2 regions of the Lysinibacillus sp. NPDC096212 genome follow, and region 2 is predicted to be linked to the other one. Evidence: predicted binding sites of a transcription regulator. Region 2 holds the regulator's gene; the other holds the start of a gene.
The links. Region 2 encodes CtsR, which represses protease genes until heat stress. Its sites were predicted from a motif close to ATGGTCAATAAAGGTCAAACA; they were not measured.
Positions count from the first base shown of each region.

Region 1: a site for CtsR is predicted at 8,513-8,533, ahead of ACIQ7T_RS20140 (ATP-dependent Clp protease ATP-binding subunit). Genes of this name have one in related genera too.

Region 1 covers NZ_JBIWFQ010000024.1:15,801-32,289, reverse strand. The annotation lists gene spxA (transcriptional regulator SpxA) at 1-117, opposite strand, end outside; T-box leader at 756-989, shown strand; gene trpS (tryptophan--tRNA ligase) at 1,094-2,083, shown strand; gene fabF (beta-ketoacyl-ACP synthase II) at 2,877-4,118, opposite strand; gene ACIQ7T_RS20150 (beta-ketoacyl-ACP synthase III) at 4,149-5,087, opposite strand; gene ACIQ7T_RS20145 (YjzD family protein) at 6,080-6,274, shown strand; gene ACIQ7T_RS20140 (ATP-dependent Clp protease ATP-binding subunit) at 6,323-8,449, opposite strand; gene ACIQ7T_RS20135 (Crp/Fnr family transcriptional regulator) at 8,719-9,405, shown strand; gene ACIQ7T_RS20130 (metal-sulfur cluster assembly factor) at 9,960-10,268, opposite strand; gene ACIQ7T_RS20125 (prolyl oligopeptidase family serine peptidase) at 10,322-11,086, opposite strand; gene ACIQ7T_RS20120 (Cof-type HAD-IIB family hydrolase) at 11,207-12,016, shown strand; gene ACIQ7T_RS20115 (DegV family protein) at 12,502-13,359, shown strand; gene ACIQ7T_RS20110 (alpha-amylase family glycosyl hydrolase) at 13,455-14,921, opposite strand; gene ACIQ7T_RS20105 (YisL family protein) at 15,336-15,701, opposite strand; gene ACIQ7T_RS20100 (fumarylacetoacetate hydrolase family protein) at 15,886-16,489, opposite strand, start outside.
Region 2 covers NZ_JBIWFQ010000007.1:116,276-132,764, forward strand. The annotation lists gene ACIQ7T_RS09475 (DUF6904 family protein) at 1-19, opposite strand, end outside; gene rluF (23S rRNA pseudouridine(2604) synthase RluF) at 42-743, opposite strand; gene adh (aldehyde dehydrogenase) at 1,090-2,610, shown strand; gene ACIQ7T_RS09490 (DUF779 domain-containing protein) at 2,632-2,991, shown strand; gene ACIQ7T_RS09495 (DUF4003 family protein) at 3,634-4,596, shown strand; gene ACIQ7T_RS09500 (aldehyde dehydrogenase family protein) at 4,639-6,066, shown strand; gene ACIQ7T_RS09505 (acyl-CoA thioesterase) at 6,134-6,613, shown strand; gene ACIQ7T_RS09510 (protoglobin domain-containing protein) at 6,662-7,972, opposite strand; gene ACIQ7T_RS09515 (hypothetical protein) at 8,269-8,478, shown strand; gene corA (magnesium/cobalt transporter CorA) at 8,608-9,567, opposite strand; gene ACIQ7T_RS09525 (class I SAM-dependent methyltransferase) at 9,617-10,303, opposite strand; gene ACIQ7T_RS09530 (magnetosome magnetite crystal formation protein family) at 10,425-10,730, shown strand; gene ACIQ7T_RS09535 (CtsR family transcriptional regulator) at 10,934-11,404, shown strand; gene ACIQ7T_RS09540 (UvrB/UvrC motif-containing protein) at 11,419-11,967, shown strand; gene mcsB (protein-arginine kinase McsB) at 11,964-13,073, shown strand; gene ACIQ7T_RS09550 (ATP-dependent Clp protease ATP-binding subunit) at 13,063-15,507, shown strand; gene radA (DNA repair protein RadA) at 15,650-16,489, shown strand, end outside.

The DNA.
Region 1 (16,489 bases), on a different contig from region 2:
AATGCTTAATGGTTCGGAAAATATATTACGTTCTGTATATGGGATTTCATGCTCCTCTAACCATGCTTTCGCTTTTCGGCAAGACGTACAACTTGGTGATGTAAATAAAGTTACTATCATACTGACACATCCTTTCCTTTTAATCATTATCTATAAACCAGCGTGTTAAATTAGAATTAATGTAATGTAATCTACATACCATTATACAGTACTCTGTGATGTTTGAATATAGTTCCAATAAAAAAAAGAATAACCCTATCACACGAAATTTTCTGTCTATTTATATAACTTTTCAAAGCAGGTTACTTCTTGGCATGTCTAATGAACTACTAATAATATTCCCATTCGCAGCACGTTTTAAACACTCATTTCGTGATTATTTTTGTTCTCATTTAAAAAATTTAAACGAGAATATTGTCAGTTCCGTGTGTACAATATAGACGTATATTTACTAATATTGGTTGCATTTTCAAATAAATAGTTTGTTACCATAACGTGTGGTTGATCTCCGTTCCGGCTGGGCGCTTTGTCGCTGACGCTTCGCTTTCGACAGAACACATTTATTGCTGCACGGAAATAAAAAACCAGCGAAAATAGCATATAATTTTTTTCCAATAATGAACACCGCCAAAAGTCTGACTTTACCCACTTGCTTTTTACCGATCCTTTATAATATAATTTTTTGCAATCAATCAATTATGTCTTTGGTGGGTTCACCTCATCTATACAGATGGAAGACGGTTATTGAACTAAATAAAAAAACGCTGACGAAGAGTAGTACATATGCATTTTACACGTTAAGAGAGTCTGTGGTTGCTGCAAACAGATCGTGTAAGCATTTGGAATGGACTTCCGAGTTAGCTTTGTGAACGTCTTAGTTTCCTTACTGGAGTCTATTAGCAAAGCTCGTCCCTTCACGTTACGAAGCAAAGTGGCCGATTTAGGCAAGCTGGGTGGTACCGCGGATTCAAACATCATTCGTCCCTTCATTAGAAAACTAATGAGGACGCATGATGTTTTTTTATTTTGGATCAACGGATCAGATCTTATGTAAAGACTAGCTGAGGTAACAAAATTCAAGGAGGAAATGACAATGACAACTATTTTTTCAGGCGTACAGCCAACAGGTATTGTAACTCTAGGGAATTATTTAGGTGCGTTTAAGCAATTCCCTGCATTACAAGATGAAGGAGATGCTGTTTATTGTATCGTCGATCAGCATGCAATAACAGTGGCACAAGATCCCAAGGAATTACGTCAAAATATTCGCAACCTAGCAGCTACGTATATCGCTACTGGAATCGATCCTAAAAAATCTACATTATTTATTCAATCAGAAGTGTCAGCACATGCACAGGCAGGCTGGATGCTACAATGTGTCGCATCGATTGGAGAGCTTGAACGTATGACACAGTTCAAGGATAAATCTCACGGTAAGGAAAGCGTATCTGCCGCTCTACTAACATATCCACCATTAATGGCAGCAGACATCCTTTTGTATAATACAAACATTGTCCCTGTTGGTGATGATCAGAAGCAGCATATTGAACTTACTCGTGATCTAGCAGAGCGCTTTAACAAACGTTATGGTGACGTTTTAACGATTCCTGAAATTCAATTACCAAAAGCGGGAGCTCGTATCAAATCACTACAGGAACCAACTAAGAAAATGAGTAAATCTGATCCAAATACAAAAGCGACAATCAAGCTTTTAGATACAGCGAAAGATATTGAGAAAAAAGTTAAGTCTGCTGTTACTGACTCTGATGGTATTGTGGCATTTGATGTAGAAAATAAACCTGGTGTTTCTAATTTACTAACAATCGAATCTGCCATTTCAGGCGTATCAATTGACGACCTTGTAAAAAAATACGAAGGCGTTGGCTATGGTGGTTTCAAACAAGGCGTTGCAGCAGCTGTTATTGATCACCTGACACCAATCCAAGAGAAGTTCTATAATTTGGTAGAATCATCAGAATTAGATATTATTTTAGACGCAGGTGCTGAAAAGGCAAATGCAATTGCAAGTGCTACATTAAAACGCATGGAAGAGGCAATGGGCCTTGGTCGTGCACGTCGCTAAAAAGAAGACTTTATCATAAAGATGATTGTAAGAGCTTGGCCAAAAAGAGAGCAACATAAGAGTTACATTTTATCTTTTTCATTGAAAGTTTTATCATAACCAAGATCAAGCACAACAGCGCATAACACAATGGCTGAACCAATGGCCATATAAAATGCTGATGTTTGTGCCATGAACTTAAAAACTACTAGCCAGGAATATCCGAGTGTCCGATAATTCAAATACAAAATGAGATTCCCTACTGAGAGAATCAATAAGCCATAGCTCATTAAAAATAAAAAGAGTCGGAACAAGATAAGGGCATCCTTTCTATTTCTTCTTAATTATCATCTATTCACAAAACTATAAAAAAAGACGTCAGCCACGTAAATTGGCTGACGTTTTTTTATGTTGTTGAAAGACTAATCAAACAGAATAGACTTATAGCAGTGAAGCGACTGTACATCTGTTGTTACTGCCACTATTTTTCCGCATATAAAGACGTTTTGCTGCAGAGCGGTTGATTGGAGTGGAGACTGGGCGACTCCTTGGGGATCAGCGTCACAGATGAGACCCTGGAGCGAGCACCGCGAGTGAAGCGGCTCATCGGACGCCCCCAGGAAGCTTTGCTCTGTGCGAAAGCGAAGCGACAGCAACAAAGCGCCCAGTCGGAACGGAAATCAACCCCTCGTTTTGCGGAAAAGCCTTACTTTATTTAATATGATGACACCTTAATTAACTGCCTGTAAAAGCCCGAATGGTGAACTATAAAAATCAGTGGGAGATGAAACCCACTGATTAAAGTTTTACTTTATTATTCCTCGATTTTTTTGAATAGTAGACTAGCGTTGTGTCCACCAAACCCAAGTGAATTACTCATAGCATATTGAATCTCTGCTTTTCGAGCTTCATTCGGTACATAATCTAAATCACAATCTGGATCTGGATCTGTTAAATTAATTGTCGGTGGTAAAATGCCTTCTTTCAGTGCTAGCGCTGTGAAAATAGCTTCAACACCACCAGCTGCACCTAATAAGTGACCTGTCATTGATTTTGTAGAACTCATCGCAAGCTTATAGGCATGTTCACCAAAGACTGTTTTTACTGCCTGTGTTTCAAATAAATCATTATATGGTGTGCTTGTTCCATGTGCGTTAATATAGTCTACTTGAGAAGCTTCTACGCCACCATCAGTTAAAGCTTGCATCATTGCACGAGAAGCACCTTCTCCTTCTGGAGCTGGAGCTGTAATATGATGCGCATCCCCTGTTGCACCGTAGCCAAGAACTTCTGCATAGATTTTTGCACCGCGGGCTTTTGCGTGCTCATACTCTTCCAAAATAACAATACCCGCACCTTCACCGATGATGAAACCATCGCGATTCTTATCGAATGGACGGCAAGCTGTTTCCGGATCTGTATTTAAAGATAATGCAGTATTTGCGCAGAAGCCTGCTACTGCCATCGTAACGATCGGCGACTCTGCACCACCAGAAATCATAACATCTGCATCGCCACGCTCAATTACTTTAAAAGCATCCCCAATGGAGTTTGTACCTGAAGCACAAGCAGTTACTGAACAAGAGTTAATACCCTTTGCTCCAAAGTGAATCGATACTTGGCCTGAAGCCATATCTGGAATCATCATTGGAATAAAGAATGGACTTACACGTCTTGCTCCACGCTCTTGGAAAGTTAAAAACTGTTGTTCATATGTTTCCATCCCACCGATTCCAGAGCCAATCCAGACACCTGCTCGTGGTGCTAGTTCTTCATCGATTGTTAATTGTGCATCTTCCATCGCCATGATAGACGCTGCTAAGGCATACTGTGTAAAACGATCCATTTTACGGGCTTCTTTACGTTCGATATACTTTTCTATATTAAAATCTTTTATTTCAGCAGCAATTTTCGCTGCGAAAAGATCTTTATTTAAACGTGTTAACTCGCCAACGCCAGATTTTCCAGCTTTAATGTTAGTCCATGTTTCTTCGATGCTATTTCCTAGTGGTGTAACTGCGCCAATTCCTGTAATTACTACTCGTCGTTTACTCATTGTCTTACTCCCCTCAAGCATTTTTCGTTTTTATTTTCCCCATCTTATTGTAACGGCGCCCCATGTTAAGCCACCACCAAATCCAACAAGTACTAATAAATCATCATCTTTTATCTTACCTGCTTCAAGCTCATCTACCAAGGAAATACCAATAGATGCTGCCGACGTATTCCCATATTTGTGAATCGTTTTTGACATTTTTTCCGGTGGTAGCTCTAAACGCTCACGAGCTGATTCCATAATTCGAATATTCGCCTGATGCGGCACTAAAAAATCTACGTCTTCTTTTGTTAAACCTACTTTTTCTAAAACGTTTACTGCAGATTCACCCATTTGACGAACGGCAAACTTAAATACTTCACGGCCATTCATAGCGATTGTATCTTGCTGTGTTAAATACAAGTTCTTTCCACCTGTGCCGTCAGCTCCAAGCTCAAATGATAAAATACCTCTACCTTCTGATACTGGACCAACAATCGCTGCACTTGCACCGTCACCGAATAATACAGCAGTATTGCGATCTTCCCAATCAAGTACTTTCGACAGCTTTTCAACACCTACTACTAAGACATATTTATAAGCATTTGATTCTACAAATTGCTTTGCTGTCACTAAACTATATATAAATCCTGCACAAGCAGCCGCTTGATCCATCGCAGCTGCATTGACTGCTCCGATTTGCTCCTGAACCATACATGCTACACTTGGAAAGTTTTGATCTTGTGTTACAGTTGCAACAAGGATTAAGCCTATTTCCTCTGGCGTAATACCTGCTTTTGCAATAGCCTCCTTAGCAGCAGCTACTGCTAAATCTGACGTATCCTGATCATCTGCGGCAAAACGACGTTCTTCAATCCCCGTGCGTGTTCGAATCCATTCATCCGAAGTGTCCATCATTTTTTCTAAATCAAAATTTGTAACGACCTTCTCCGGAACGTATTTGCCAATTCCTATAATACCAGCGTTCATTTAGCAACCCCTCTGCTTTCTTACTATCAATTATTAGTAACTGGTCATAATTATAACTCATAATGAAGGAGAGGTGCAAGATGAATTAAATTTAACGTCTTAAAACTAGTAGTATCAATGGTCTCCAATCAGCTTATATACATGCCATACGATTTAACAAATGTCATCTACAACTTTTAGAACTGATGCAGGAAAAAGCGTATTTTTGAGGATAAGTGAGGCTGAAAAATTTAATAATGGTGGTTAATGAAAAAAGCTGCAAATAGATCTGCAGCTTTAGTCTAACAATTGCTATTATCAACATCGTAAAAGTCGATATCGTAAAAAGATGAAAGGTGGCTCGCATGAATCTGCGTACGTCCAAACTATTCTCTAATAGGTCGTTAAGGATCACGTTTTCTTTTGAACACTTAGTGCTCTGAAGAAATCGCTTGATGGGTTGCAACACAGAAGGTTTCAAACGACGTGTTGTACGTTTCTTTTTGTTAGGTTTGCTACCGTAGTTGTGCCAACGTAATGGCTGACGCTTTAATCGTCTGGTGTTGCGGTGGTGTTTTTGATTCAATAAACAACGTTGAGTAATACGCATCCGCAATGGTAATCAAGTAAATCACAAAAAGTAATTGTTTCATTCAATGGTTCAAAAAATTCATTTCTCCCTTTATTCAGTTCTATAAAATTAGAATTGTCTAGTTATAATACGAATGGTACGTAGAAAAGTTTCAAATTAATAATGACCAACGCATCACAGATGACCAAAATAAGCCACCTCGGTATGAAATAACTTAGAACTACAACATTGGTTTGAATAATAGAACAGCAGGAAATCGAAAATAGATATGAACCAATCGAATATTTTGCCATCTAAAATGTTCTCAATTGATGATTATCGTTGTTACAAATTCGCCATGTTTCACAGAAAAGGTTCTTTTTTTTTCGATTTATGTTATGATATGATAATGATATAAAAAAGTTCGGTTGAGGTGAAATTAATGCAATATATCGTAACATTCATATGGTCATTCCTACTAGTTTCAATGGTAAACTACGTAGTAAGCGCTGTACTTGGTGCAGATTTTGATTTCCAAACTGCTGTTGTCACATCAGTTGTATTTACAATTCTTGTTTTCATCATCGGTGCAGTTATTCCAAACGAGTCAACTCCAGAAGCTGCAGACAATCATTAATTCAACTAGAAAAAACCTGTTTCGCTCAATGCGGAACAGGTTTTTTTGTTATTTTTCAACGATGCATTGGCCATCATGCATTCTAATGTGCAATGTTTCTCCTGGTAATACTTCACCACGAAGCAATTCTTTTGCAACCGCAGTTTCAATATAACGTTGCACGAAGCGTTTTAGTGGTCTAGCGCCAAACTGAGCATCTGCTCCTTGTTCTACAACCCAGTCAATTACATTTTGTTCTACTTGTAAAGTAATTTCTTGCTCTGCAACTCGTTTGATAAGCTGTTCGACATATTTCCAAGCAATCGCTGTGAAGTGCTCAGCCGATAGTGCATGGAACATAATGATATCATCCATTCGATTTAACAGCTCTGGTTTAAAGTGTTGACGAAGTGCAGCCATCACTAAATCCTCAACTGCTACATCTTCTTCTTTTGCTTCCATTAAATAGTTTGAGCCAATGTTAGAAGTTAAAATAACCACTGTGTTCGTAAAGTTGACCATACGACCTTGGCTATCCGTAATGCGTCCATCATCTAAAATTTGCAGTAAAATATTTGCAACATCAGGGTGAGCTTTTTCAATTTCATCTAATAATACTACTGAATATGGATTTCGGCGAACAGCTTCTGTTAATTGTCCACCTTCTTCATAACCAATATAGCCTGGAGGTGCCCCTACAAGACGTGATACACTATGCTTCTCCATATATTCACTCATATCAATGCGAATAAAATGATCCTCAGAATCAAACAGCTGTGCCGCTAGTGCCTTCGCAAGCTCTGTTTTACCAACACCTGTTGGCCCTAGGAATAAAAAGCTACCAATTGGTCGATGCGGGTCTTTAATACCAGCTCGAGCACGCCATACCGCTTCTGTAACAAGTTGTACAGCATTATCTTGTCCGACTACACGCTCATGCAATGTATCTTTTAAGCGCAATAATTTTTCACGCTCACCTTCTACTAATTTCGTCACTGGTATCCCTGTCCAGCGTGAGACGATAGATGCGATTTCATCAGCTGTTACCTCTTCACGTAAAATACGTGATTCCGTACCATTCTCTAATTGTTTTTCCATCTCTTGAATTTCCTTTTCAAGCGTAGGAATTTTCCCATGACGTAGTTCGGCTGCTTTATTTAAATCATATTTACTTTCTGCTTCATCTAAGTCACGACGGTATTTATCTAGTTTTTCACGTTTTTTCTGAATGCCATGTAACGCCCCTTTTTCGGTTTCCCATTGTTTAAGCATACCCTCAGAAGATTCTTTCAGCTTTGTTAATTCATCACTGAGTTGCTCTAGTCGCTTTTTGCTTGCCTCGTCCTTTTCTTTACGTAGTGCTTGTTCCTCAATTTCAAGTTGCATAATACGGCGTTTTACTGCATCCAATTCCTGTGGCATGGAATCAATTTCTGTTCGAATCATCGCACATGCTTCATCGATTAAATCGATGGCCTTATCTGGCAGGAAACGCTCTGTAATATAGCGATCTGAAAGCTCTGCTGCCGCTACAATCGCACGGTCATGAATGCGTACTGCATGATGTAACTCAAAGCGCTCTTTCAAGCCTCGTAAAATGGAAACTGTATCTTCAATAGATGGCTCACGTACAAGCACTTGTTGGAAACGACGCTCTAAAGCAGGATCTTTTTCAATATACATACGGTATTCATCTAATGTTGTAGCTCCGATACAATGTAGCTCACCTCGTGCAAGCATTGGCTTTAGCATATTCCCAGCGTCCATCGCACCTTCCGTTTTACCAGCGCCAACAATCGTATGAATTTCATCTATAAATAAAATAATGCGCCCCTCTGAGTCTTTTACCTCTTTTAAAACACCCTTTAAGCGCTCTTCAAATTGTCCTCGATAACTAGCACCTGCTATTAAGGCACTCATATCTAACTCATACAGTATGCAATCCTTTAACCCCTCAGGCACATCGCCCTTTACGATACGTTGGGCTAATCCTTCTACAATAGCTGTTTTACCAACCCCAGGCTCACCTATTAAGACAGGATTATTTTTCGTTTTACGTGTTAAAATCCGAATAACATTCCGAATTTCTTCATCACGGCCGATTACCGGGTCCATTTTACCGTTTTTTACTTCTTCAATTAAATTACGTCCAAATTGTTCTAATGGTTTTTTGTCATTTGTTTGTTGAAATTGCATATTTAGCACTCCTTTTCAATAATGTTAAGCGGAATCCCGTTCGCCATTCTGTTTCATTAAAAATGTTTGACCTTTTTTGACTAACTTTATTTTACAACACACGACAAATCATAGCAAAGAAATAGTCCTAAAATTTCTTCACTTATAACTGGAAAATTACGTTATAATAAAAGTATATTTCTTAGATTTAGTAAATTGTTCACCTTATTTTGTAATAATTAAACAATTTTTACGTAAAAAGAAAGAGATGTGTTGAAGATATGACTATTATGGATAATATACAAGAAAAATTTCACGATCTTTTTCAAAAACACGGTGTTTTTATTAAAGTGAATAAGGATAGTAAAATTTTTTTAGAGGGCGAACGTGCGAAAGAAATTTATTATATAAAAACAGGAGCAATCTCGATTAGTCAGGAAACAGAGAATGGGAAAGAATTAACCATTCGTATTTGTGGTCCAGACAGTATTATTGGAGAAAGCTCATTATTTTGTAACCTTACGTATAATTCTATGACTGCTAAAGTTTTAGAACCCTCTAGTTTATATGTACTAAGCCGTGAATCATTGGAACTTTTACTAGTGGAACAACCTAATTTAATGGTGGAATATATGAAGTGGTTGCAAACAGAAAATTTAAAACATCAAAGTCGTTTGCGCGATTTAGTTTTAAATGGTAAAAAGGGCGCTTTATTTTCAACACTTATCCGCCTTTCAAATACTTATGGTAAGCCTTTAGAAAATGACACTATTTATATTGATCTCCCATTAACAAATACAGAAATCGCTAATTTATGTGCGACGAGTCGAGAAATGATTAATCGCATGCTTAATGACTTAAAGAAGCAAAATATCATATCCTTCGAAAAAGGTTATATTACCATTCACGATTTACAATTTTTAAAGGATGAAATCGCCTGTGAAAATTGTCCGTTACAAATATGTCGTATTGATTAATAGCAACATGCAAAATCCCCGCTTATGAGTTATAAGTGGGGATTTTGTGTTCTATTATGTAAAGAAATAAAGTAAGACTCTTCTGCAAAGCGAGGGGTTGATTTCCGTTCCGACTGGGCGCTTTCCTGGGGGCGTCCGATGAGCCGCTTCGCTGCGCTGCAGGGTCTCATCTGTGACGCTGATCCCCGAGGAGTCGCCCAGCCTCCACTCCAATCAACCACATCACATAGCGTGTATCTTCTTGCATGTTACTAAAATTCATAGTGATACAACAAAAAACTTTAGCAACAATGTTTTGTCTGTGCGAAAGCGAAGCGACAGCAACAATTGTTGTATTTCAGATAGTAAAGCGTCAGCAACACCAGATATACAATAGCGTCATTATTATAAGTTTCTTCTGTTGTTTTATGATGAGTAGCTTGGAACAGAAATCTTCTTCATTTAAAGCACGCCACAGTCACAAAGATTACTTTAACTATTTTGTATTTCAAAAACAGAAAAAATCCCCGCTTATGTGTTATAAGCGGGGATTTTTTATCGTGCTTTAAGTGGACTTAGCGTACACCTAATGCCATTTTGGCATAGCGTGACATTCTATCTTTTGACCAAGGTGGATTCCATACAATGTTGACATTTGTACTTTTCACCTCAGGAAGCTCACCTAAAGCTGTGTTCACTTGATCAACAATAACAGGTCCCATTGGGCAGCCCATAGACGTTAGCGTCATTGTAACGGTTGCTACACCTTCTTCATCTAACTCTACATCATATACTAAACCTAAGTTGACGATATCAATACCAAGCTCAGGGTCAATTACATTTTCTAATGCACCGAACATGCTGTCTTTCATATCTTGATCCATCTGTATTTCTCCTTCCGTCACAGTGTTAACTTAATCATAGCAGATGCATCTTATTATGCCAAATGCTGTGCAAGCCATTCAGTTGCTGCTAACATACCATCTCGTGACACAGCATGGCCCGCTCTTTTATTAGCTAAGAACTTTAAGTCTTCTGGATTTGTTTCATAATAATTGCGTAAAGTTAAATAAAAATTATACGTTTCATTAAAAGGAACGGTTTTATCTAATTCCCCATGCCAAAATAACACAGGTCGTCCTGCGAATTTTTCTGGTGTTAGGCTGACATCATATTTAGCAAGAAGTTCATTCGTTTGTTGTACTTCTTCTTCTGACATTGGCCAATTCACACCGCTTTTAGCGAATTGCTGTAATTGATACTCCGCTAATTTAAGAAACCCTGGTGCACCCATGCATACTGCTGCTGTTTTAATCCAGTCATAACGCTTTAAACAGCCTGATGTTACAATTCCACCCATCGATGTACCAGCAACGCCAATTTTATCATCCACTAATAATTTTTTATTCTTTAATTCATTATATAATTGTTCAACTTCATGAATAGAATTTAAAACAATATCCCAAAAATGTAAGCTCATTTTCATCTCAGATAGTCCTTCACTACGGTCGCCATGTAATTTTGCATCTGGTAATAGGACACGCACCCCGTTGCCTACTAATTGGTATGCATAATGTAAGTTATGTTCTTTTGCGCTCATAAAACCATGTAAAAAAATAACTACTGGGGTTTTTTCATTCATATTTTCTGTATGTATATGTAATAAAGGAATATCTCCCCACAATTCTTTTTCAACAATCATCTTTGTCACTCCCAACTTTTGTCTATCTTTATGTTAGCAAACTTTTCTCTATGTGACAAAATTTTGACGTATGGTTTACAAAGAGATACTATTCAAATTATAGGAAAGGGGCAATGAGCTATGAAACCGCATTTAATCGTTTTAGACTTAGATGGTACGTTATTAACGGACCAACAACAAATTTCAGCCAAAACTAAAAAAACATTATTGCAGGCAAAGGAACAAGGTCATCAAGTGATGATTGCTACAGGTCGTCCTTATCGTGCGAGTGATATATACTATCACGAACTTGGCCTTACAACGCCCATCGTGAATTTTAATGGTGCTTACGTCCACCACCCGAAAAATGCTGCTTGGCAGACTAAGCATACTCCTATTGATTTAGGCGTAGTGCATGATGTCGTTGATTCCATCAATAGCTATCAATACGAAAATATCATTGCAGAAGTTAAGGACGATATTTATGTGCATACAGAGAATGAACGGATATTAAACATTTTTAATATGGGGAATCCAAAAATTACTCTTGGAGACCTCTATACCCATTTACTTGATAACCCAACTAGTTTACTGATTCAAGCGAATGAAGTAAATTCCACGATTATCCGTGATCATTTACAGGCTGTTCATGCAGAGGTCATTGAACATCGTCGCTGGGGTGCTCCACTTCACATTATTGAGATTGTTCGCCGTGGCTTAAATAAAGCAGTGGGAATCGCTCATGTAGCAAAAGATTTAGGTATTCCACGCGAGCGTATTATTGCATTCGGTGATGAAGATAACGATTTAGAAATGATCGATTACGCCGGCATCGGTGTAGCAATGGGCAATGGCATTCCTACTTTAAAAAATATTGCTAATGAAATTACCACAACCAATAATGACGATGGCATTGCTAAAATACTCATCGATCGCTTGAAATTAACCTAGTTAAGTAGTGATACCCCATTTTCTGGATCATCACCAAAAATTGTGGATGACACCTGTTGAAACGTATACCAAGTTGATTGGAGTGGAGATTGGGCGACTCCTTGGGGATTAGCAACAGAGGAACGAAGGCTAAAACCATCACGTCCTATGATAACGCCTTCGTGACCAACATCGGTGCTGTTGCTGTCACGTCAAAGCGCCCAGTCGGAACGGAAATCAACCACGTTATGGTAATGAGTCATTTTTTCATTTTAACTTTATTCAGAAGTACTCTTTATTCGATAGGTACTTATTGAATAAAGTTAAAAATCCTGGGTTGCAATTATACTGAAACTCGATATGATAATATATCTATATAATATTTCATTAGAAATAGTTTAGAGAAACATAAAGTGGAAAGTGAAAGCTCGACACTTGTTCACCTGTTATGTAGTATAGGTATTTGAAAACTTCTCATATAGAATATTAAATTAGGGGGACAAATGATGAAAATTTTTACTGATAGTGGATGTGATTTACCAAAGTTTTACTATGAAGAAAACAATGTTGAACTTCTTCCACTACGAGTGCAATTGAACAATAATGAATATGATGATGTCATTTCAATTGATTCCAAAGAAATTTACGATGCTATTCGTCAAGGAGCTCGCCCAAAAACATCCCAAGTATCACCAGAGATTTTTCTCAACCATTTCGAAAATCTAGCAAAGAATGAAGAGGAAGGGATCTATATTGCCTTTTCATCGGAATTATCAGGCACCTATAATACGGCAGTCATGATTCGCAATCAAGTGCAGGAGCAATATCCCTCCCTTAAATTAGCGATCATCGATTCTAAATGTGCTTCACTTGGTTTTGGTCTAGTAGTCGAAGAAGCGGTTCGACTTCGAAATACAGGTGCTTCATTGGAAGAAATCGAAGCAAAAATCACAGCTCTTACCCCACAAATGGAACACTTATTTACAGTTGAGGATTTAGATTACCTTGCTAAAGGTGGGCGTGTATCAAAGGCAAGCGCATTTCTTGGAGGGCTCCTAAGCATTAAACCAATTTTAAATGTAGAGGACGGTAAACTTGTGCCGATTGAAAAATCTCGCGGACGCAAAAAAGCCATCACTCGCATGTTAGATTTAATGCAAGAACGCGGCGATGATTTTTCTGAGAAAATTATTGGTATTAGTCATAGTGATGATGTGGACTTTGCCAACGAAGTAAAGGCTTCTATCCAAAAAAGATTTTCGCCAAAAGCCATTCAAGTAACAATGATTGGCTCAGCAATCGGCTCACACGTTGGACCAGGTACAATTGCCATCTTCTTTACGAATAAAAGCTATCAAGCTTAACAAAAACCCCCTCCGCACTTAAAAGTGTTGAAGGGGGTTATCATTTTATCTTGTATTAACTGCCTGTAAAATCAATGAGGGATTAAGCCCCTTTATTATTGAACATCTTGCTCCTTACGACGTACTTTACCTCGTCTAATAATAACAACTACAAATCCTATGAATATAACCCATACTAATCCTAGTGCTACCATATAAGGTACATTTAATCCTTCATCATCTCTAACTTGATAAATCTCTACCATTTCACGATTTAAAATAACCGGATACACATCTTTTTCATTAATACGAACTTTTTCTTCATGTATAATACCATTTAGCATTTTACCTTCCCCAAGCTGAGCAGGTGTTAAATCAACGCGTTGTGTTTTACTAGTGTTGTTAACCATGATGACCCATTTCTCTTTATCAGATGTTCGTGTAAATACAAGTAGGCCATTTTCATTTGTAATAACTTCAAAATCACCATTTCGTAATGTCTCAGATTTATTACGTAACGATTGAACATTTTTAATATATTCGATTAACTCATCATCTGTTTTAAAGTTGAAAATTTGGTGCGTATCTGGCTTTGTTTCCCCGTTCATCGCAATTTCTGTACCATATTGCACAACTGGAATCCCTGGCATCATAAATAAAGCACCCATAGCCATTTTCAAACGCGTTGGTGGGAACATATTTTCAGCTGCAGAATCAAATGTAAAACGACGTGTTTCTAGCGAATCCACCATAATTTGAGTTGGCTTTTCACCTTTTAATGGGTCCATCAACTTAGAAGAATCCATATCAACATTTTTAAATATATTACGGTAAATATCAGCTGTAGCCGGTGAAATGCTTGCATCAAAGTTTGCATCACTTTCTTCATTAGAAATCACATAGAGCGATTTTTTCGAATCTTTTAATGCCTTAATCACTGCATTGATAAATCCTGTATCGGCACCAGCAATATTTGTTAAACGCACCCCACCAACATCATATGTAGAGACAAAATCTGTTGCAGATTTAATAAGTGCTTCTTGTACATCTTTGTTTTTTAAGTCCCATTGTACTTGTCCATTATTTGTTGAAGTAATCCAATCCTTTTTCGCTGGATCTTTTGCCCACTCATGATTCGGACTTACATTGTTTAGCGGGAAATCAACCATGATCGATACATTTTTAGCTTTATAGGTCTCAATGACGCTTTGGAACTCCTCAGATGTCCCAAAATGACGCTCAATTGTAGAGTAGCTCGTCGGCATCGATCCATCATATTTTTCAGTGGCAAAAACAGGGCCAATCGAAACAATTGTAAAGCCCATCTCTCCGATAAATTTTAGTTTATCCTGTAAACCTGCAAAATCGCCACCTGCAAACTTAGTAGGGTCTTGCGTATTTGTATCAAAATCGTTAGTGCCCGAACCATTAAAGAAACGGTCAACGAGTAAATCATAGATGCTTTCTTCTGCAATCGTTCTTGTCGTTGCTTCATCAGCATGTGCAACTGGTGTAGCACTCACTAATGTAGTTGCTAGTAAAAGCGATGCAGCTGTCGCACTTATCCACTTCTTGAATTTCACTATTATTCCCTCTCTTTCAAACCAATCCATCGTCATTTTACCAAATAAAATAGTCACGTCGCTATCATTTAAAAATATTTTCCGAAAATGCAAAATTAATTACGACAAAAAGGTGTCAACTTCTCCTAATCAATTCATTTGGGGCTTGGTCGGGGGAGCCAAGCATTTTTTTGGGGACCTGAGCATTTCTTCAGCTTACCTGATCACTTCTTCGGCTTACCCGATCACTTTTCTGGGCTACCTGATCACTTCTTCGGCTTACCCGTTCACTTTTCTGGCATACCTGAGCAGTTTTCCGACCTACCTGATCACTTCTCCGGCTTACCCGAGCAGTTTTTCAAGCTACCTGAGCGATTTAACTTCCCCCCAAAAATAAAAGCCGTGAAGCGAAATCTTCACGACTTTTCAAAATAATTATGCCAAGAAATTTATTCCCATTGGCAGTTTGAAGCCTAAAAATAATGTAATGAATAAGAATACTGCAAATAAAATCCAAAACAGGCCAGTTGGTTTATTTTTCTTTTGACGAACTAATACCATTTCCATCATACCAATGACTAAAATACCGCCTAAGAATTTAAGACCATATAGCATTGGATCTCCAGCTTGGTATTTAAAGAATAGTGCCCCACCAGTAATAATAATTAAAATGTAGAATAAACGTAATGTCATATGTAAGCCTTTTGACTGCTTGCCCATTAATGCTGCAATTAAAAAGATTACGATTGCAACTACCCAAGTAGTAATATGCGCATCCGTTCGGCTAGTTAAGAAATCCATTATTGTCCCCACCTCATATTCTTTTTTCTATCAAACTCTATCCTACCATGTGATGGAAAGGGTTTCAAACATTACAATAGTGTTCATATAATATACATCAATTATGCCTCTGCATAATTGTGTCCGGAATCTACTGAAAGAAGTTAAAAATCCGCGGAGGTAAACTCACGCGGATTTGAAAAAATTATTCAAAATGATTCACTAAAGTACCGATGCCTTGAATGGACACTTTCACAGTATCCCCAGCTTTTAAAAATTGTGGCGGATTCAAGCCTTTACCAACACCCGCTGGAGTACCCGTTAAAATAACATCACCTGGCTCTAATGTTACATGCTGAGATAAAATCGATACTAATGATTCTACAGTGAACATCATATCTTTTGTTGAGCCGTTTTGGCGTACTTCATCATTCACTTTTGTTACCACTGTTAAATCTTGTGGATTCGGAATTTCATCTTTTGTTACAAGGTAAGGTCCAAGTGGACAAGTTCCTTCCAAGCTTTTTCCTATGAAGAATTGCTTATGTTTTTCTTGTAAATCACGCGCTGTTATATCATTGGCAATCGTGTAACCAAATACATAATCGTATGCTAAGTTTTTCGGAATATTTTTACCGCGTTTACCAATGACAACAGCTAATTCGCCTTCATAATCCATTTTAGATGAAAGATCGGCATGGATAGATATTGTTTGGCCATCAGCAGCAATAGCAGTCGGAGATTTTGTAAATACCATTAAGTCTGTTGGAGCTGCCTCTGCTCCCATTTCTTTAGCATGTTCATCATAG
Region 2 (16,489 bases):
TACTTTGAATTGACAGCATAGTTCTATCCCCTTAAAGTGCTTTATTTTGGTGTGTATTTAAGTAGTCTGAATAGTTCTGTCCGTTCTTTATCTGTTAAATCACGCCACTGTCCAACTTTTAAATTGCCAAGTTTAATATTCATAATACGAATGCGTTGTAGGCGCTTAACGGAGTAGCCAAGTGCTGAACACATACGACGTATTTGACGATTTAAACCTTGCTCTAAAATGATTTTAAAGACTTTATCAGATATTTTTTCAACATAACAAGGTAGGGTTGTAGTATCTAAAATATCTACACCTGCTCCCATTTTTTTGATGAATTGCTCCGTAATAGGTTGATCGACTTGTACGATATATTCTTTTTCGTGATGGTTTTCGGCACGTAAAATTTTATTGACGATGTCACCATCATTTGTCAGTAATAATAGCCCTTCTGACTCTTTATCTAGTCGTCCAATATGGAAAATGCGAAGAGGGTGATTGACAAAATCAACGACATTTCCTTTTATATGACGTTCCGTTGTACTTGTAATTCCTACTGGTTTGTTTAAGGCAATATATACGAGCTGTTCTTCTTTCTTTACCTCTTTTCCATCAACACAAACCAGATCACCAGCTTCTACTTGACTACCGACTGTAGCAAGTTCACCATTAATTGTTACTTTACCTTCTTCTACCCATTTATCCGCACCGCGACGAGATACGATGCCTGTTTCACTCAAATATTTATTAATGCGCATACTGTTCTCCTATACATTTATATTATTTTTAAGTATACATTATAGTTGGTCACACCGTGAATCCTAGAAGCTTTTCTACCAAATATAACTCACTCCAGGAAAACGATTTTCGTGGGCAACCCCGTCGCTCATACTTCGTTCCTTATGCTTTCATACCAGCCTATTTTCTTATTCAATAAAAAGATTTTAATATTAATCTAAAAAAATTTGAAAAAGTTGAAATTATTTTTCGTTTCTGACAATATATTGTGTAAGAGGGTATCTATGAAAATATTGTTATTTCGATAAAAAATGACGATATTTGTAGATTATTTTCTCATTATTTTGTGTAAAGGGGAGAAGTAAAATGGTTTATGCATTTCCAAACACTGAAGGATCGGTAGTTCAATTCAAAGAGAAATATGATAATTACATTGGTGGAGAATGGACACCCCCAGTGAAAGGACAATACTTTGACAATGTTACACCTGTTACTGGACAAGTTTTTACACAAGTAGCTCGTTCTACTGCTGAGGATATTGAACTTGCACTTGATGCAGCACATGCCGCAAAAGATGCATGGGGGAAAACATCCGCAACAGAGCGTGCAAACATTTTACTTAAAATTGCGGACCGCATAGAACAAAACTTAGAAAAGCTAGCCGTTGCCGAAACATGGGATAACGGAAAAGCGGTACGTGAAACATTAAATGCAGATATCCCTCTTGCAATTGATCATTTCCGTTATTTTGCGGGAGCTTTACGTGCACAAGAAGGCGCAGTAAGCCAAATCGATAATGATACTGTCGCTTATCATTTCCATGAGCCAATTGGGGTAGTAGGTCAAATTATCCCTTGGAACTTCCCGTTATTAATGGCTGTTTGGAAGCTAGCACCTGCACTTGCAGCTGGAAACTGTGTAGTGTTAAAACCTGCAGAGCAAACACCAACTTCGATTATGGTGCTCGTTGAATTAATAGAAGATTTATTGCCATCAGGTGTACTAAATGTTGTCAATGGCTTTGGCTTAGAGGCAGGGAAGCCGCTGGCATCGAATCCACGCATCGGTAAAATTGCCTTTACTGGTGAGACAACGACAGGTCGCTTAATTATGCAATATGCTTCACAAAATCTTATTCCCGTTACATTAGAATTGGGCGGCAAATCGCCAAACATCTTCTTTGAGGATATTATGGACGAAGATGATGCCTTTTTAGATAAAGCAGTTGAAGGCTTTGTATTATTCGCATTAAACCAAGGTGAAGTATGTACATGTCCTTCTCGTGCATTAATACAAGAATCTATTTACGATAAATTTATGGAGCGTGTTCTACAGCGTGTTGAAGCGATTAAAGTTGGGAATCCACTTGATCCGAATACGATGATGGGTGCGCAAGCTTCAAGTGAGCAAATGGAAAAAATCCTTTCTTACTTAGATATTGGTAAGCAAGAAGGTGCCGAATGTCTAATTGGAGGAGAGAAAAATAATGTAGGATCAGGCTTTGAAAATGGTTACTACATTAAGCCAACTGTCTTCAAAGGACACAATAAAATGCGTATTTTCCAAGAAGAAATTTTCGGACCAGTTGTTGCTGTAACAACATTCAAAACAAAAGAAGAAGCGTTAGAAATTGCGAATGACACATTATATGGTTTAGGTGCAGGTGTATGGACACGTGATATGAATACAGCTTATCGCTTCGGTCGAGGTATTCAAGCAGGACGTGTTTGGACAAACTGCTACCATGCTTACCCTGCACATGCAGCGTTCGGTGGCTATAAAATGTCGGGTGTTGGTCGTGAAAACCATAAGATGATGTTAGCTCACTACCAACAAACGAAAAACCTATTAGTTAGCTATAGTGAAAACAAACTTGGTTTCTTCTAATCAATAAGGAGGTGCATGAGCGTGGTTGAGCGTGTTATAGCAACAGAAGAAGCGCTAGCACTAATCGAATTATTGAAAGAAAAGCATGGTCCCGTTATATTTCATCAATCAGGTGGATGCTGCGACGGCTCTTCGCCAATGTGTTATCCAGAGGGCGACTTACTATTAGGTGATCAAGATGTTTGCCTAGGAGAGATTAGTGGTGCTCCCTTCTATATGCATAAAAATCAATATGACTATTGGAAGCATACACAAATAATCTTGGACGTTGTCGATGGTAGAGGCGGTATGTTTTCACTTGAAGGCGTTGAAGGTAAACGATTCTTAACAAGATCAAGAGCCTTTTCAACAGAGGAGTTAAAGGAATTAGGGTTAATTTAAAGCTTTAGTGACAGCGGCAAAAAGTATTGCCGCTGTTTTTTTATGTTAATTTTTCTGGGAGAATGTGTGTAAGGCTATATTTCTTGGAGAGTTGCGTAATCTCAAAAATAATCGTAATCGATCTACTTTCTATTGGTCATTTCAAACAGTGTCAGCCCCTCCATTCAATTTTAATTATTTCCATTAAACTACTCGTATTGAGTAACACATAAATTCCGTTAACGCTTTATAGGTTAATTGTTGCAAAATGGGGATTCGCTACTAAAAGGTGGGTATGACATTTGTAAAAACGTATACCATGTATAAATGTTGATCTTCGTTACGGCTGGGCGACTCCTTGGGGATCAGCAATAGAGGAACGAAGGCTAAAACCATCACGTCCTGTGATAACGCCCTCGTGACCAGCATCGGTGCTGTTGCCGCTGCCGCTACGCTTTCGCGCAAAAAACATCTGCTGGCCGGGACCCTGGAGCGAAGCGACAGCAACAAATGTTTTATCTGCGCGAAAACGAAGCGACAGCAACAAATGTTTTTTGTAGCGAAAGCAAAGCGGCAGCTACAAAGCTCGTTATGACGATGAGCCAAAATGGATGAATCCTTTTTTGTTTAATTACGTAAATATGGAAAAGGAGCGTGTTAAACATGGATTTTGTTATGATTGAAAATCAGTTTACAAATATGGTGGAGGATGTCTCAAAGGCTGTTGGACGGACAGTGGATCGTAAAATTGTGTTAGCCATAGCTAGCAAATATGTGGCATCTGGAAAACCTTTTGATTCTGTTAAATATAAAGAAGTATTACAAGAAATGAAAAAGCAAACTTCATGGACATCTCCGTTAAGAACAACGGTAGGTTATAGTATTGCTGCAAATTTATTGGAGCAAGAAGATACAGAACAAGCAGTAAAAAGTTTACTGAATAACGTTAATATAATGAAGGAAGCAAAATTTAGAAGTGGGAACTTTAGTTTTATTGGTGCACAGTTTTTAACTGAAGAGGACAGTGAGAAGCGTGCACATGCACAGGCAGCACGTGCATTATTTGATGCAATCCGTAAACATCATAAGTTTTTAACGTCATACGATGATATTCCTTATGCAGTATTGTTAAGCAGCCCCTCTGATGATGTTGAGCTACGTGCGGAAACAATGAATCGTTATTATAAAGAATTACGTACGTATAATTTTAATGCGGGTAATGAGCTTCAATGGCTATCGCAAGTACTGACTTTCTTATCAGCTCAATATGATAAGAAACTAGTGCCAAGTGTTGTGACAATCCGTGACACACTAAAGAATCAGGATGTAAAGGTCAAGACGATGCACTATCCTTTACTTGGCTTTTTAGCAATCCTTGAAGTGAATCAAGCACAGCTTCAACAGATTGTTGATTTATATCATGAGTTAAAGGGTATGAAACTTCTAAAATGGCATCGTGAATTTGTGTTATTTATGGCCATTCAAATTGCTATTTATGATATGGCGCAGGTGCAACAATCCTTATCAATGACGATCATGTCATCTATTGAATTATTGATTCAAGCACAGCAAGCAGCGATGTTCGCGGCAGTGGGTGCAGCAGCTGTAGCATCAAGTTCTTCGTGATAAAATAAAGAAGAACTTGATTTTTGGAGGTGCATTTGAAGGATGAAGGAAACAAAGCTTTGGATGAATGGCCAGTGGCAGAACGCAAAGGAAACATATGAGTTGAGATCGCCCTATAGTGGTGAGGTTATTGCAAAGGTAGCTAAGGCGTCGATTTCTGACGTTGAGCAAGCAATAGAAGGTGCACAGGAGGCATTCCAAACGTTTAAAAAGACAACAGCCTACGAACGTGCCGAAATATTATATAAAGTGGTCGACATCATGCGCCAGCGGAAAGAGGAGTTAGCGGAAATTTTGGCCTTAGAGGCAGGTAAGCCAATATCGGCAGGTTTAACTGAAATAGAACGTACAATAGCAACCTATCAATTTGCAGCGGAGGGTGCTAAGCAAGCAAAGGGTGAAACGGTACCGATGGATGCTGCACCCGGGGCAGGAGATCGTATCGGCTGGACAAAACGAGAACCTCTAGGTGTAATTTCAGCCATTACACCATTTAACTTTCCATTTAATTTAGTGGCACATAAATTAGGTCCTGCTTTTGCAGTTGGAAATACGGTTGTCTTAAAGCCAGCTACGCAAACACCATTAAGTTCTATCGTGATGGCGGAAATTTTCCAGCAAGCGGGTCTACCTAATGGTGCGCTTCAAATTATTACAGGTAGCGGAGGGGAGCTAAGTGATACACTTGTGACCCACCCACTTGTGAAAAAGGTGACATTCACGGGAAGTGGTAAGGTTGGATTGGGCATTAAAGAAAAAGTAGGCTTGCGTAAAGTTACTTTAGAGCTTGGTTCCAATGCTGCAGTAATTGTCGAGCCATCGACACCAATTGATAAAATTATTTCGCGTTGTGTCGGCGGTGCCTTTAATTTTGCTGGCCAAGTTTGTATCTCTTTACAACGTATTTATGTACACGCATCTATAATTGATGAATTTACAAAGGCGTTTGTAGCTGAGACAGAAAAATTAGTGGTAGGTGATCCGCTAGATACAAATACTGATGTTAGTGCAATGATTAATCCAAAAGAAGTTGAACGTATTCGTCAGTGGATTGAGGAAGCAAAGTCACAAGGTGCGGTAGTTGCAACAGGAGGGACATTCACAGAACGTGCTTTAACGCCAACTGTTATGACGAATGTGACGGCGGATATGAAAATTGTTTGTCAGGAAACATTCGCGCCAATCGTCTCAATTGTTTCATATGAAACATTAGATGACGCTATTCGACTAGTGAATGAGTCGGAACTTGGCCTAAATGCTGGAATTTACACGAATGTGTTACCTGATGCATTACGTGCAGCTGATGAAATACAGGCAGGTGCTGTTATTATTAATGATATTCCGACATTTAGGGTTGATAATATGCCATACGGTGGCGTAAAAATGAGTGGTTACGGACGCGAAGGTATTAAGTGGGCAATTGAGGAAATGACAGATATGAAATTTATAACGATGAAAAAATCTTTCTAATTTGCATCAACTCTTTTTCTACGATACGATGACGAAAGAACATTCATGAAGGGAAGTTGCAAGAACTATGACAAACAACGCAATACCGATGGGCCAGTCACGTACTGTTCAAACGCGTCTCGTATTACCGCCAGATACAAATAATCACAACTCCATTTTCGGTGGAAGAGTGTTAGCTTATATTGATGAAATTGCTGCTATTACGGCAATGAAGCATGCGAAAGGGCATGTAGTTACAGCCTCTATTGATTCGGTTGATTTTTTATCGGCAGCACATGTAGGGGATATTTTAGAAATTGAAAGTATTGTTTCGTCAACTGGACGTTCTTCAATGGAAGTTTACGTTCGAGTTATTTCACGAAACATTGAAACTCGTGAGGAAAAATTAACGACGGAATCTTTTGTAACGATGGTTGCAGTTGATGATGACGGTAAACCTAAGCCAGTTCCTGCAATTTATCCTGAAACAGATGCAGAAAAACGTCTGTTTGAAACCGGCCCTGCAAGACGAGAACATCGTAAACAAAAACGGGAATTACCGCATTAACAGTGAAAAGGGAAATTGACGAATACTGTCAATTTCCCTTTTTCGTGCTTACATTTTTAACTCATTTACCACATTAATAAGTGAATCGGAAGAAGAAGAGACTAGTGTAGCTCCTTGTGACAGTTCAGTAATCAGGTTAGAGATTGCTGAAATATCTCTTGATGTATTTACATACTGCTGTTGAATTCCAGAAACAGCATCGGCGATATCATTAAATGATTTAGATAAACTGTTTTGAGTATCTACGCTATGTTGAATCTTTTGATCAACGTTAATAACTGAATTCGACATTGTTGTAATATTACTTTCTGTTTCTTTAATGAGATGAGAAACATTTTGTACAGCATTTTTTGTTTCTTCTGCAAGCTTCCGGACTTCCTCTGCTACAACAGCAAAACCTTTACCATGCTCACCTGCACGAGCTGCCTCGATAGAAGCGTTCAATGCTAATAAGTTAGTTTGATCGGCAATCCCTGTAACTAGCCCTACAATCTCTGATATTTTTTGAGAAGATGTGCGTAACTGGTTCATCGTAACTTCGAGACTGTTTACACTTTGCAAAATAACCTGTATTAAATCATTTTGATCTTGTAGCTGCTGCTGTCCGCGTCTGGATTTTTCCTGTGTATCAGCAACGAAGGTTAAGCCTTGCTTAGTAGCTACTGCGATATCGTCCGTTTGAGAAGAAATGACTAATAAAGAAGCTGCTGTTTCTTCACTAATCCCATTGAGTTCCTCTGCCGTTTTTTGAATGGTCGTAACAAGTGCATGTTTTGTGTCATCAGCTGCTGCTCGAATGCGTTCCTCTTCTTTTTCATAGGCTTCGATTACAAGCTGCTGCTCGAAGTTAATGATTTTGCAGAAGGCATTGATAGCACGTATGGCATCATGTTTCGATAAATCTAACTCATTTGTAAAGCGTGTAAATGTCGTTGTTAATGACTGGAATGAGGCGATATACCACTTCGATTGTAGACCAATTCGAACATGGACTTCGGCGATTGCCTTCCGTTCATCAATATAAGAGTCATTAATATGACTTTCAAAAATGTCACTCAAGTGCTTATGTAAAGTAACTTTTAAACGATCGATTTGTGACGTTCTGTTTATAATATCTAACAAATCTTGGCTCAAACTAATGGCTGCATAAAATTGATCCACCATTTCAGGAACTAAATCCTTAGCTAAAGGCTGTAGTTGTTTAATGATGGCTAAATCCTCAATTGTTAAATCTAAAAGCTGCAACTGTTTTAGAAGTCTTGGATGATTTGATACATCCAATTGTACATTGTGCTTATAATTTTCAGGTGCTAATGTAATTGAGTAGCTAGAATCGTTCTTTTTTGTAAACCAACTCATTGTCGTTTGCTCCATTCTTTATAAATGCATAGTAAGTATATAAAAAATCGAATTGCTTAGTCTGTTAATTTTTCGAAATATATGGTATTTAGTCTATTCTACTATTTTTTGTAGTAAATTTGGTTAAAATTTTACTTTATTTCTTTATTTTTTTATAGGTATTATAGATGACTGTCGATTAAAAGACATGAAATAGACTATTAAAAAGGTAATAGGTAAATTGAATTTGAAATAGGAAACCTGTAAAATACGAACTGTTTAGGTTGAACGTAACAATAGTTTTGGGGAGGTATTACATGGAAAAGAAACGTTTCAAATTTGTTATTCCGGTTATGGTAATTGTAGCAATTGGATCGGTTTACATGTTACGAAACTACTATGCTGAAGTACCAGACTTAGATCAACTATTAATTACTGTCTGTGCAACATTAGTATCTGGGGTACTCGCTTACTTTTTATTTCCACAGCAAGGCGAAGATAAAATTGATGATCGTGGCCCTTACTGACAGTAAAAAGGCACCTTAGAAAAATCTCTAAGGTGCCTTTAGCTTGTCGACAAAAGAATAGCTGGCTGATTGCTTGGCTTCGATCTGTGATGTTGGTCCCAAAGGAGTTATTAGCAATAAACTATCATTTTAAGATTTAAATAAACCGAACCATCCTTTAAGTTTAAAGACTCCCAACATAAATAAAACGATAAGAATCATAATTCCGAGTACAATAAAGTAGCTAAATTTCCCGTGTAGCTCTGGCATATAGTCAAAATTCATTCCATAAACACCAGCAATAAATGTCAGAGGAATAAAGATTGTTGAAACAATTGTTAAGGTCATCATGATGCCATTCATGCGACTAGAGCTCATCGCCATATAACTATCACGCATATCCGCCGTGAGCTCACGGTTGGATTCGATCATTTCGGTGAGTTTAAGTAGATGATCGTAAATATCTCCGAAATAAGCTCGCTCTGATTTCTTTAGTGAAAATCGGTAAGAGTTAAGGATACGATATAATAGATCGCGCATTGGTAAAATGGTGCGTCGTAGATCAAGCAAATCACTACGGAATTCAAACACAACTTTCATAGCATTGGGGTTACTTTGATAAGTAAGCTCATCTTCTAGTGCATTTAAATGATCCTCAATCTTATAGACAAGCGGGAAATAGCTATCAACGATTTTATCGATTACCTGGTATGTTAAATATACTGTGCCGCGTTCCCAATTCTTTGGCTGTTTTTCTAACATCATTTGTACTCGATCTATTTCCGGAGCTCCGTTTTTATGAAATGTGACAATAAATTTATTAGAAACAAAAATGTTTACTTCCTCAGCTGTTAATTCTTCGTTAACTCTTTGGATAACAAAGAAATGGAAATCATCATAAAAATCGAGCTTTGGCCGCTGTAAACGCATTAAACAATCTTCTATAGCGAGTGGATGAAAGTGGAAAAATGTATCTAACAGTAGTTCTTCCTCATCGGTCGGACAATTAAAGTCGACCCAGTACCATTCAAATTCGTTTTTGTATATATCTTCAAGCGGAAAATCCTTTATAAGCTTTTGATCTTTTGTAATTCCAATTGTGCGTATCACAGCATTCACCTCAATCCTGTTCATTCTATCCTAACAGGTGTATATATCTTCAAAAGAAACTTTCTTTATAACATATCCAACCACCAAATAAAGTCGTAGCAAAGAACCTAGATGGTTTTGTAAAGCCTGCCTGCTGTAATAGTGATAAAATGTCCTCTTCACGCATAAATGAAAGAGAACGTATGGATTTCTCCATTTCCGCTACGTCTGATGGTGATAGCTTTGTATGTTGTAGCCAATAAGCACGCCATAGATCAAATTGTAGCTCAGTTTCTATGGAACCAGGTTGCCCGTATTTTGAGACGAGGACAAATGGAGCACCGGGCTTTAAATTATTCGCTATTTCTTTTAATGTTGCAAGCTTCTCTTGATCATCTTGTATGAAATGAAGCACTAATAAACAGCTTGCTGCATCAAACTTCTCTGTAGGTAGCTGAGTGTCCAGTATAGTTCCTTGATATAAAGAAATATTATTAGGTAGAGATTTTAAACGTTCACTAGCTATTTGCAGCATCGATTCTGACGGATCTAAGCCAACAAATGACCAATGAGGTCTTTTCTCAGCGAGCTGTAAAATTTCATTGCCGCTTCCGGAGCCAACTACTAAAAATTCAGCTTTTTCATGTAACGCAGATTGGTAAAAGGTTTGTGTCAAACGTAGCATTGCATCATAGCTTGGGAGCGTGCGACGAATACCTTTTTCGTATTCGTTTGCAAGTTTGTTATTAAATTCCATCGGGTATCACATGCCTTTCAAAAAAATTTTTAAAATCCAATTTATATTTGAAACTATTTAAGGAGTAGGTCCGTAAATAGTAGTACATAAAATAAAAAATCAAATGGAAGGGTTGATATAAATGGAAACTAAATGGTCTAAGGTAATCATACACGCAAGTGCGTTTTTTGCGCCATGGTTAGTACCAATTATATTTTTCTTAATTGGCTCGGATGAAGAGGTAAAGAGTCTCTCTGTGCAAGCTTTATTGTTCCAAGTTGTGATGATAGTGTTACTTACAATTTCGGGTATTTTCAGCGTCCTACTCATTGGGATACCGTTCTTGATTGTATTTGGTATTATGTATTTTATTGCGCCAATTATTGGTATTGTGAAGGCTTTATCTGATGAGCCTTGGCGTTATCCAATTGTTGGTCGATGGGTATAATTTTTATAGACGCAAGTATATGCTAGTTGCATATGCTTGCGTTTTTTCTATTGCTGAAACGGGTATCTTATAACTAAGGACAGGGCACTTTAATTTTTCTATGTGCGAATTAATTGCAATTATTTTCAAGCGTTTTGTATAATATACTCAAAGAAAGTCAAAGATAGTCAAAGTCAGTGGAGTAAGCGAGGTGTATTCCTAAAATGCGTAATATATCAGACATCATAGAAGGCTACTTAAAGCAAGTACTTGAATTAGGTGGAGAAGGGCATATTGAAATAAAACGTAGTGAAATCGCAGATAAATTTCAATGCGTGCCCTCACAAATAAATTATGTAATCAATACAAGATTTACTGCCGAACGAGGTTACCTTGTTGAAAGCAAACGTGGTGGTGGTGGATACATTCGAATTTTACGTGTCCGCGCGAATTCACAAATTGATTTAATCGATGATGTCCTCAGGCAAATAGAAGGTGGGGCATCGCAAATAATGGCAGAAGATTTAGTGTATCGACTAATTGATGAGCAGGTAATTTCAAAGCGAGAAGCGAAAATAATGTTAGCAGCAGTTGATCGCTCAACTATCGATTTGCAACTCCCGTTACGGGATAACATTCGAGCAAAAATTTTACGAGCGATGCTAACAACGATTAAATATGAACAGCAAAAATAAAAGAGGTGATGGAAATGATATGCGAACATTGCAAGCAGCGTAATGCGACAGTTACCGTAACACAAGTTCAAAGTGGCCAAAAAGTGGAGCATCATTATTGTGACGTCTGCGCCTCGCAGTTCCATCCATTTCATGCTGAATTTAAGCAAGAGCCAGTATCTATTCAACAGCTATTATCTAATTGGTTTGGCTCCCCTACATGGCAGCAACAACAAGTGGGTGAAAAACAGCAGGCACCACCACAACCGCAAACTTGCCCACAATGTGGATTTACCTATAAACAATTTTTAAAAGAAGGTAAATTTGGATGCCCTAGCTGCTATGACACCTTTAGCGAGCATTTGCCGAAGCTCTTTAACCGTATTCAGGCTGGCCCTCAACATATAGGGAAAATGCCCGGTGCTCGAAACAATGTTCATGTCATCAAAAAGCAAATTGAAGATATTCGTAAACGTATGAAAATTGCTGTAGATGAAGAACAATTTGAAGATGCAGCAAAGCTTCGTGATGAAGCGAAGGAACTTGAGAAACAGCTACAATTTGAAGGTGGTGATGTGTCGTGATGATTGAGTCGTTTTTAGAGCGTGCTACACCAATATGGATGAGTGTAGAGGACGATTATTCAGATATTGTCATAAGTACACGCATCCGCCTTGCGCGAAATTTAGATGGTTATCGTTTTCCATTAGCCTTTACAGAGGATGAAGCATTACAGGTGGAACAGGCAGTTACACATGCAATTAAGGATAGTACAGAACTTCGAGAAAATTATTCATATTTTGCTATTAAAGACTTAACGTCTTTACAGCGTCAAATACTTGTGGAAAAGCACTTGATTAGTCCTCAGCTTGTAAAAAAAGAGCGAGTTGGCTCCATGCTCTTATCTGATGACGAATCAACTAGCATTATGGTGAACGAAGAAGACCATTTACGCATTCAATGTATGACAGCGAGTTTTCAACTTCAAAAGGCATACGAGCAAGCTAATAAAATTGATCGTACCCTAGAGAAAGCATTGCCTTACGCATTTCGAGATACATTTGGTTATTTAACAAGTTGTCCAACAAATATTGGTACTGGTTTACGAGCATCTGTCATGATGCACCTGCCGGCCCTTACACTTACGGGTCAGATGAATCAAATCATTAATGCAATGACACGATTAGGAATGACCGTAAGAGGAATATATGGGGAGGGTAGCGAAAATATAGGGAATGTTTACCAAGTGTCAAATCAGATTACACTAGGAAAAACAGAGGATGATATTTTAGCCGATATCCAAAGTGTCGCTGAAAAAATAATTCAAAAAGAACGGCATGCAAGAGGTAAGTTAATGGAAAAAGCAGAGCTTGCCTTAGAAGACCGTGTATACCGTGCTTTAGGGACATTAACTCATGCTCGAATTTTAACGAGTGAGGAGGCTGCTACCTGTTTATCTAATGTTCGTTTAGGGGTAGATTTACAGTTAATTGAAGGTATTAAAGCGACTAAATTAAACGAATGTGTAGTTAGTATGCAACCTGGATTTTTACAGAATTACGCAGGTGACGTTTTGCCACCTACTGAGCGAGATCGCGTACGAGCGGAAATGCTTCGTGAGGCACTATCTCGAGAAAATATGAGTAAGCCTATTATTCGGGGAAAAGGAGAGGATTCATTTGATGTTTAATCGTTTTACACAACGCGCGCAAAAAGTATTACAGCTTGCACAAGAAGAGGCAATTCATTGGAAACACGAATCAATTGGAACAGAGCATATTCTATTAGGCCTTATCCGTGAAGGTGGCGGTATTGCTGCAAAAGCATTAGAAGCCATTGATATTAGTCCTCAAATGATTGAAGCAGGTATTGAAGAGCTTGTAGGGAAAGGTAAAGAGGATGTTGGTCCGATTGTCCACTACACACCTCGAGCTAAAAAGGTAATAGAACTATCTGTTGATGAATCACGTAAATTAGGTCATTCCTATATCGGCACAGAGCATTTACTATTAGCGCTTATTCGTGAAGGTGAAGGTATAGCGGCCCGTGTATTAAATAATGCTGGTGTCGGATTGAATAAGGCTCGTCAGCAAGTGCTATTGTTATTAGGCAATAACGATAATGCTCAATCTGGTCAACAAGCTGCACAGGCTGCCAATACGCCAACATTAGATAGCCTTGCGCGTGATTTAACGCAAATTGCTCGTGAAGGCACTTTAGATCCAGTCATTGGTCGAAGCAAAGAAATTACACGTGTTATTGAGGTTCTGTCACGTCGTACAAAAAATAACCCTGTATTAATTGGGGAGCCAGGTGTTGGTAAAACAGCTATTGCTGAAGGCTTAGCACAGCAAATCATTAATAATGAAGTGCCAGAAATTCTCCGTGATAAACGTGTTATGACACTTGATATGGGGACAGTTGTTGCTGGAACAAAATATCGTGGTGAATTCGAGGATCGCTTGAAAAAAGTAATGGATGAAATTCGCCAAGCAGGAAATGTTATTTTATTCATCGATGAATTGCATACATTAATCGGTGCAGGTGGTGCGGAAGGTGCCATTGATGCGTCGAATATTTTAAAACCATCTTTAGCCCGTGGCGAGCTTCAATGTATTGGTGCAACAACTTTAGATGAGTATCGCAAATATATTGAGAAGGATGCGGCATTAGAGCGTCGTTTCCAACCAATTCAAGTTGATGAGCCAACTGTAGAAGAAGCGATTCAAATTATTCAAGGTTTACGTGATCGTTATGAAGCACATCACCGTGTGAAAATCACAGATGAAGCAATTGAAGCGGCAGCAAAAATGAGTGATCGATATATTTCTGATCGTTTCTTACCAGATAAGGCGATTGACTTAATCGATGAAGCGGGTTCTAAAGTACGCTTACGTTCATTCGCAGTGCCACCAAACTTAAAGGCACTTGAAGATAAGCTTGAAAATGTGCGCTCTGAAAAGAATGCTGCTGTCTCAGGTCAAGAATTTGAAAAAGCAGCGTCATTAAGAGATACAGAGCAAAAGCTAAAAGATGAAATTGAAACTACGAGAAAAAATTGGAAGGAAGAACAGGGTAAAGCTGAGTCAAAAGTTACAGTAGATGATGTAGCAGCGGTAGTATCTATGTGGACTGGAATTCCAGTTTCAAAAATTGCTTCAGAAGAATCTTCTAAGTTATTACAACTTGAAGAAGAGTTACACAAACGAGTTGTAGGTCAAGGAGAAGCGGTAGAGGCAATTTCTCGCGCAATACGTCGTGCAAGAGCTGGTTTGAAAGATCCGAAACGACCAATTGGCTCATTTATTTTCTTAGGCCCTACAGGGGTTGGTAAAACAGAGCTTGCTAGAGCACTAGCTGAGGTTATGTTTGGTGATGAGGACGCAATGATTCGCGTTGATATGTCTGAGTACATGGAAAAACATTCGACTTCACGTTTAGTTGGTTCACCTCCAGGCTATGTAGGCTTTGATGATGGCGGTCAACTAACAGAAAAGGTTCGTCGTAAACCGTATTCAGTAGTATTACTAGATGAAATTGAGAAGGCTCATCCAGATGTTTTCAATATCTTACTTCAAGTACTTGAAGATGGCCGTTTAACAGATTCTAAAGGTCGAGTAGTAGATTTCCGCAATACAGTTGTTATTATGACATCAAACGTTGGTGCAGATGCTTTAAAATATCGTAAAAACCTTGGTTTCAATGTAGGTAGTACTGATACGAAGTATAAAGATATGAAGGGTACAATGCTTGAGGAATTGAAAAAAGCATTCCGTCCAGAGTTCTTAAACCGTATCGATGAAATGATTGTCTTCCACTCACTAGAAAAAGAACATTTAAAAGAAATCGTAGCAATGATGGCGAATGCTTTAACAAAACGTCTAAAAGAGCAAGACATTTCGTTAGAGTTAACGGATTCGGCACTCGAGAAAATTGCTGAGGAAGGCTACGATCCTCAATACGGTGCTCGTCCACTACGTCGTTCATTGCAAAAACAAGTAGAAGACCGATTATCGGAAGAACTGCTGAAAGGCAATGTAGAGAAGGGCAACCAAGTTATCATTGATTACGTAAATGATGAGTTTGTTGTGAAGAAAAAAGAGGAAGTTTCTACTTCTAAATAATCTTCATCTGTGGGGGGCTTCTCCATCTCCCCTCTGCCCGTTAAATGTTTATTTAAAAAGGACAGCGAGGCTTTAAGTGCCAAGCTGTCTTTTTTTATGTACAATAATAAATATAAGAACAAATATTCGAGGTGGATGCAATTTGGCAAAGAAAAAAACAAAATTTGTATGCTCAAGCTGTGGCTATGAATCTGCAAAATGGATGGGAAGATGTCCAGGGTGTGGGGAATGGAATAAGATGGTTGAAGAGGTGGAGGTCGTCGCGAAAGGGCCACGTGGGGCATTCCAACATTCTGCTACGGTTACCCAAAAGGCTCTCCCTATTATGCAGATTGAAGCTGCTGAGGAATCACGAGTTGCAACAGAAATGGGTGAGCTTAACCGAGTGTTAGGTGGAGGCATCGTGCCGGGTTCTCTTGTGTTAATTGGGGGAGATCCTGGGATTGGGAAGTCGACGTTGTTATTACAAGTATCTGCATTGCTATCGAATAAAGGGCATCGTGTGCTCTATATTTCTGGTGAGGAATCCATCCGTCAAACAAAGCTACGTGCAGAACGTTTAGGAGTGGTATCACAAGAGCTGTATATCTATTCTGAGACGAATTTAGAGTTTTTAAATCAGACCATTGACGATGTGCAGCCAAAGTTTGTTATTGTCGATTCTATTCAAACTGTTTTTCATCCGGAAGTAACGAGTGCACCTGGTAGTGTATCACAAGTGCGTGAATGTACAGCAGAACTTATGCGGATTGCAAAAACGAAAGGAATTGCAATTTTCTTAGTTGGACATGTAACAAAAGAGGGACAAATTGCAGGACCACGTATTTTGGAGCATATGGTTGATACAGTATTGTATTTTGAAGGAGAACGCCATCATAATCACCGTATTTTACGCAGTCAAAAAAACCGTTTTGGCTCTACGAATGAAATTGCTATCTTTGAAATGCTCCAGGGGGGCTTAAAGGAAGTGTTAAACCCGTCT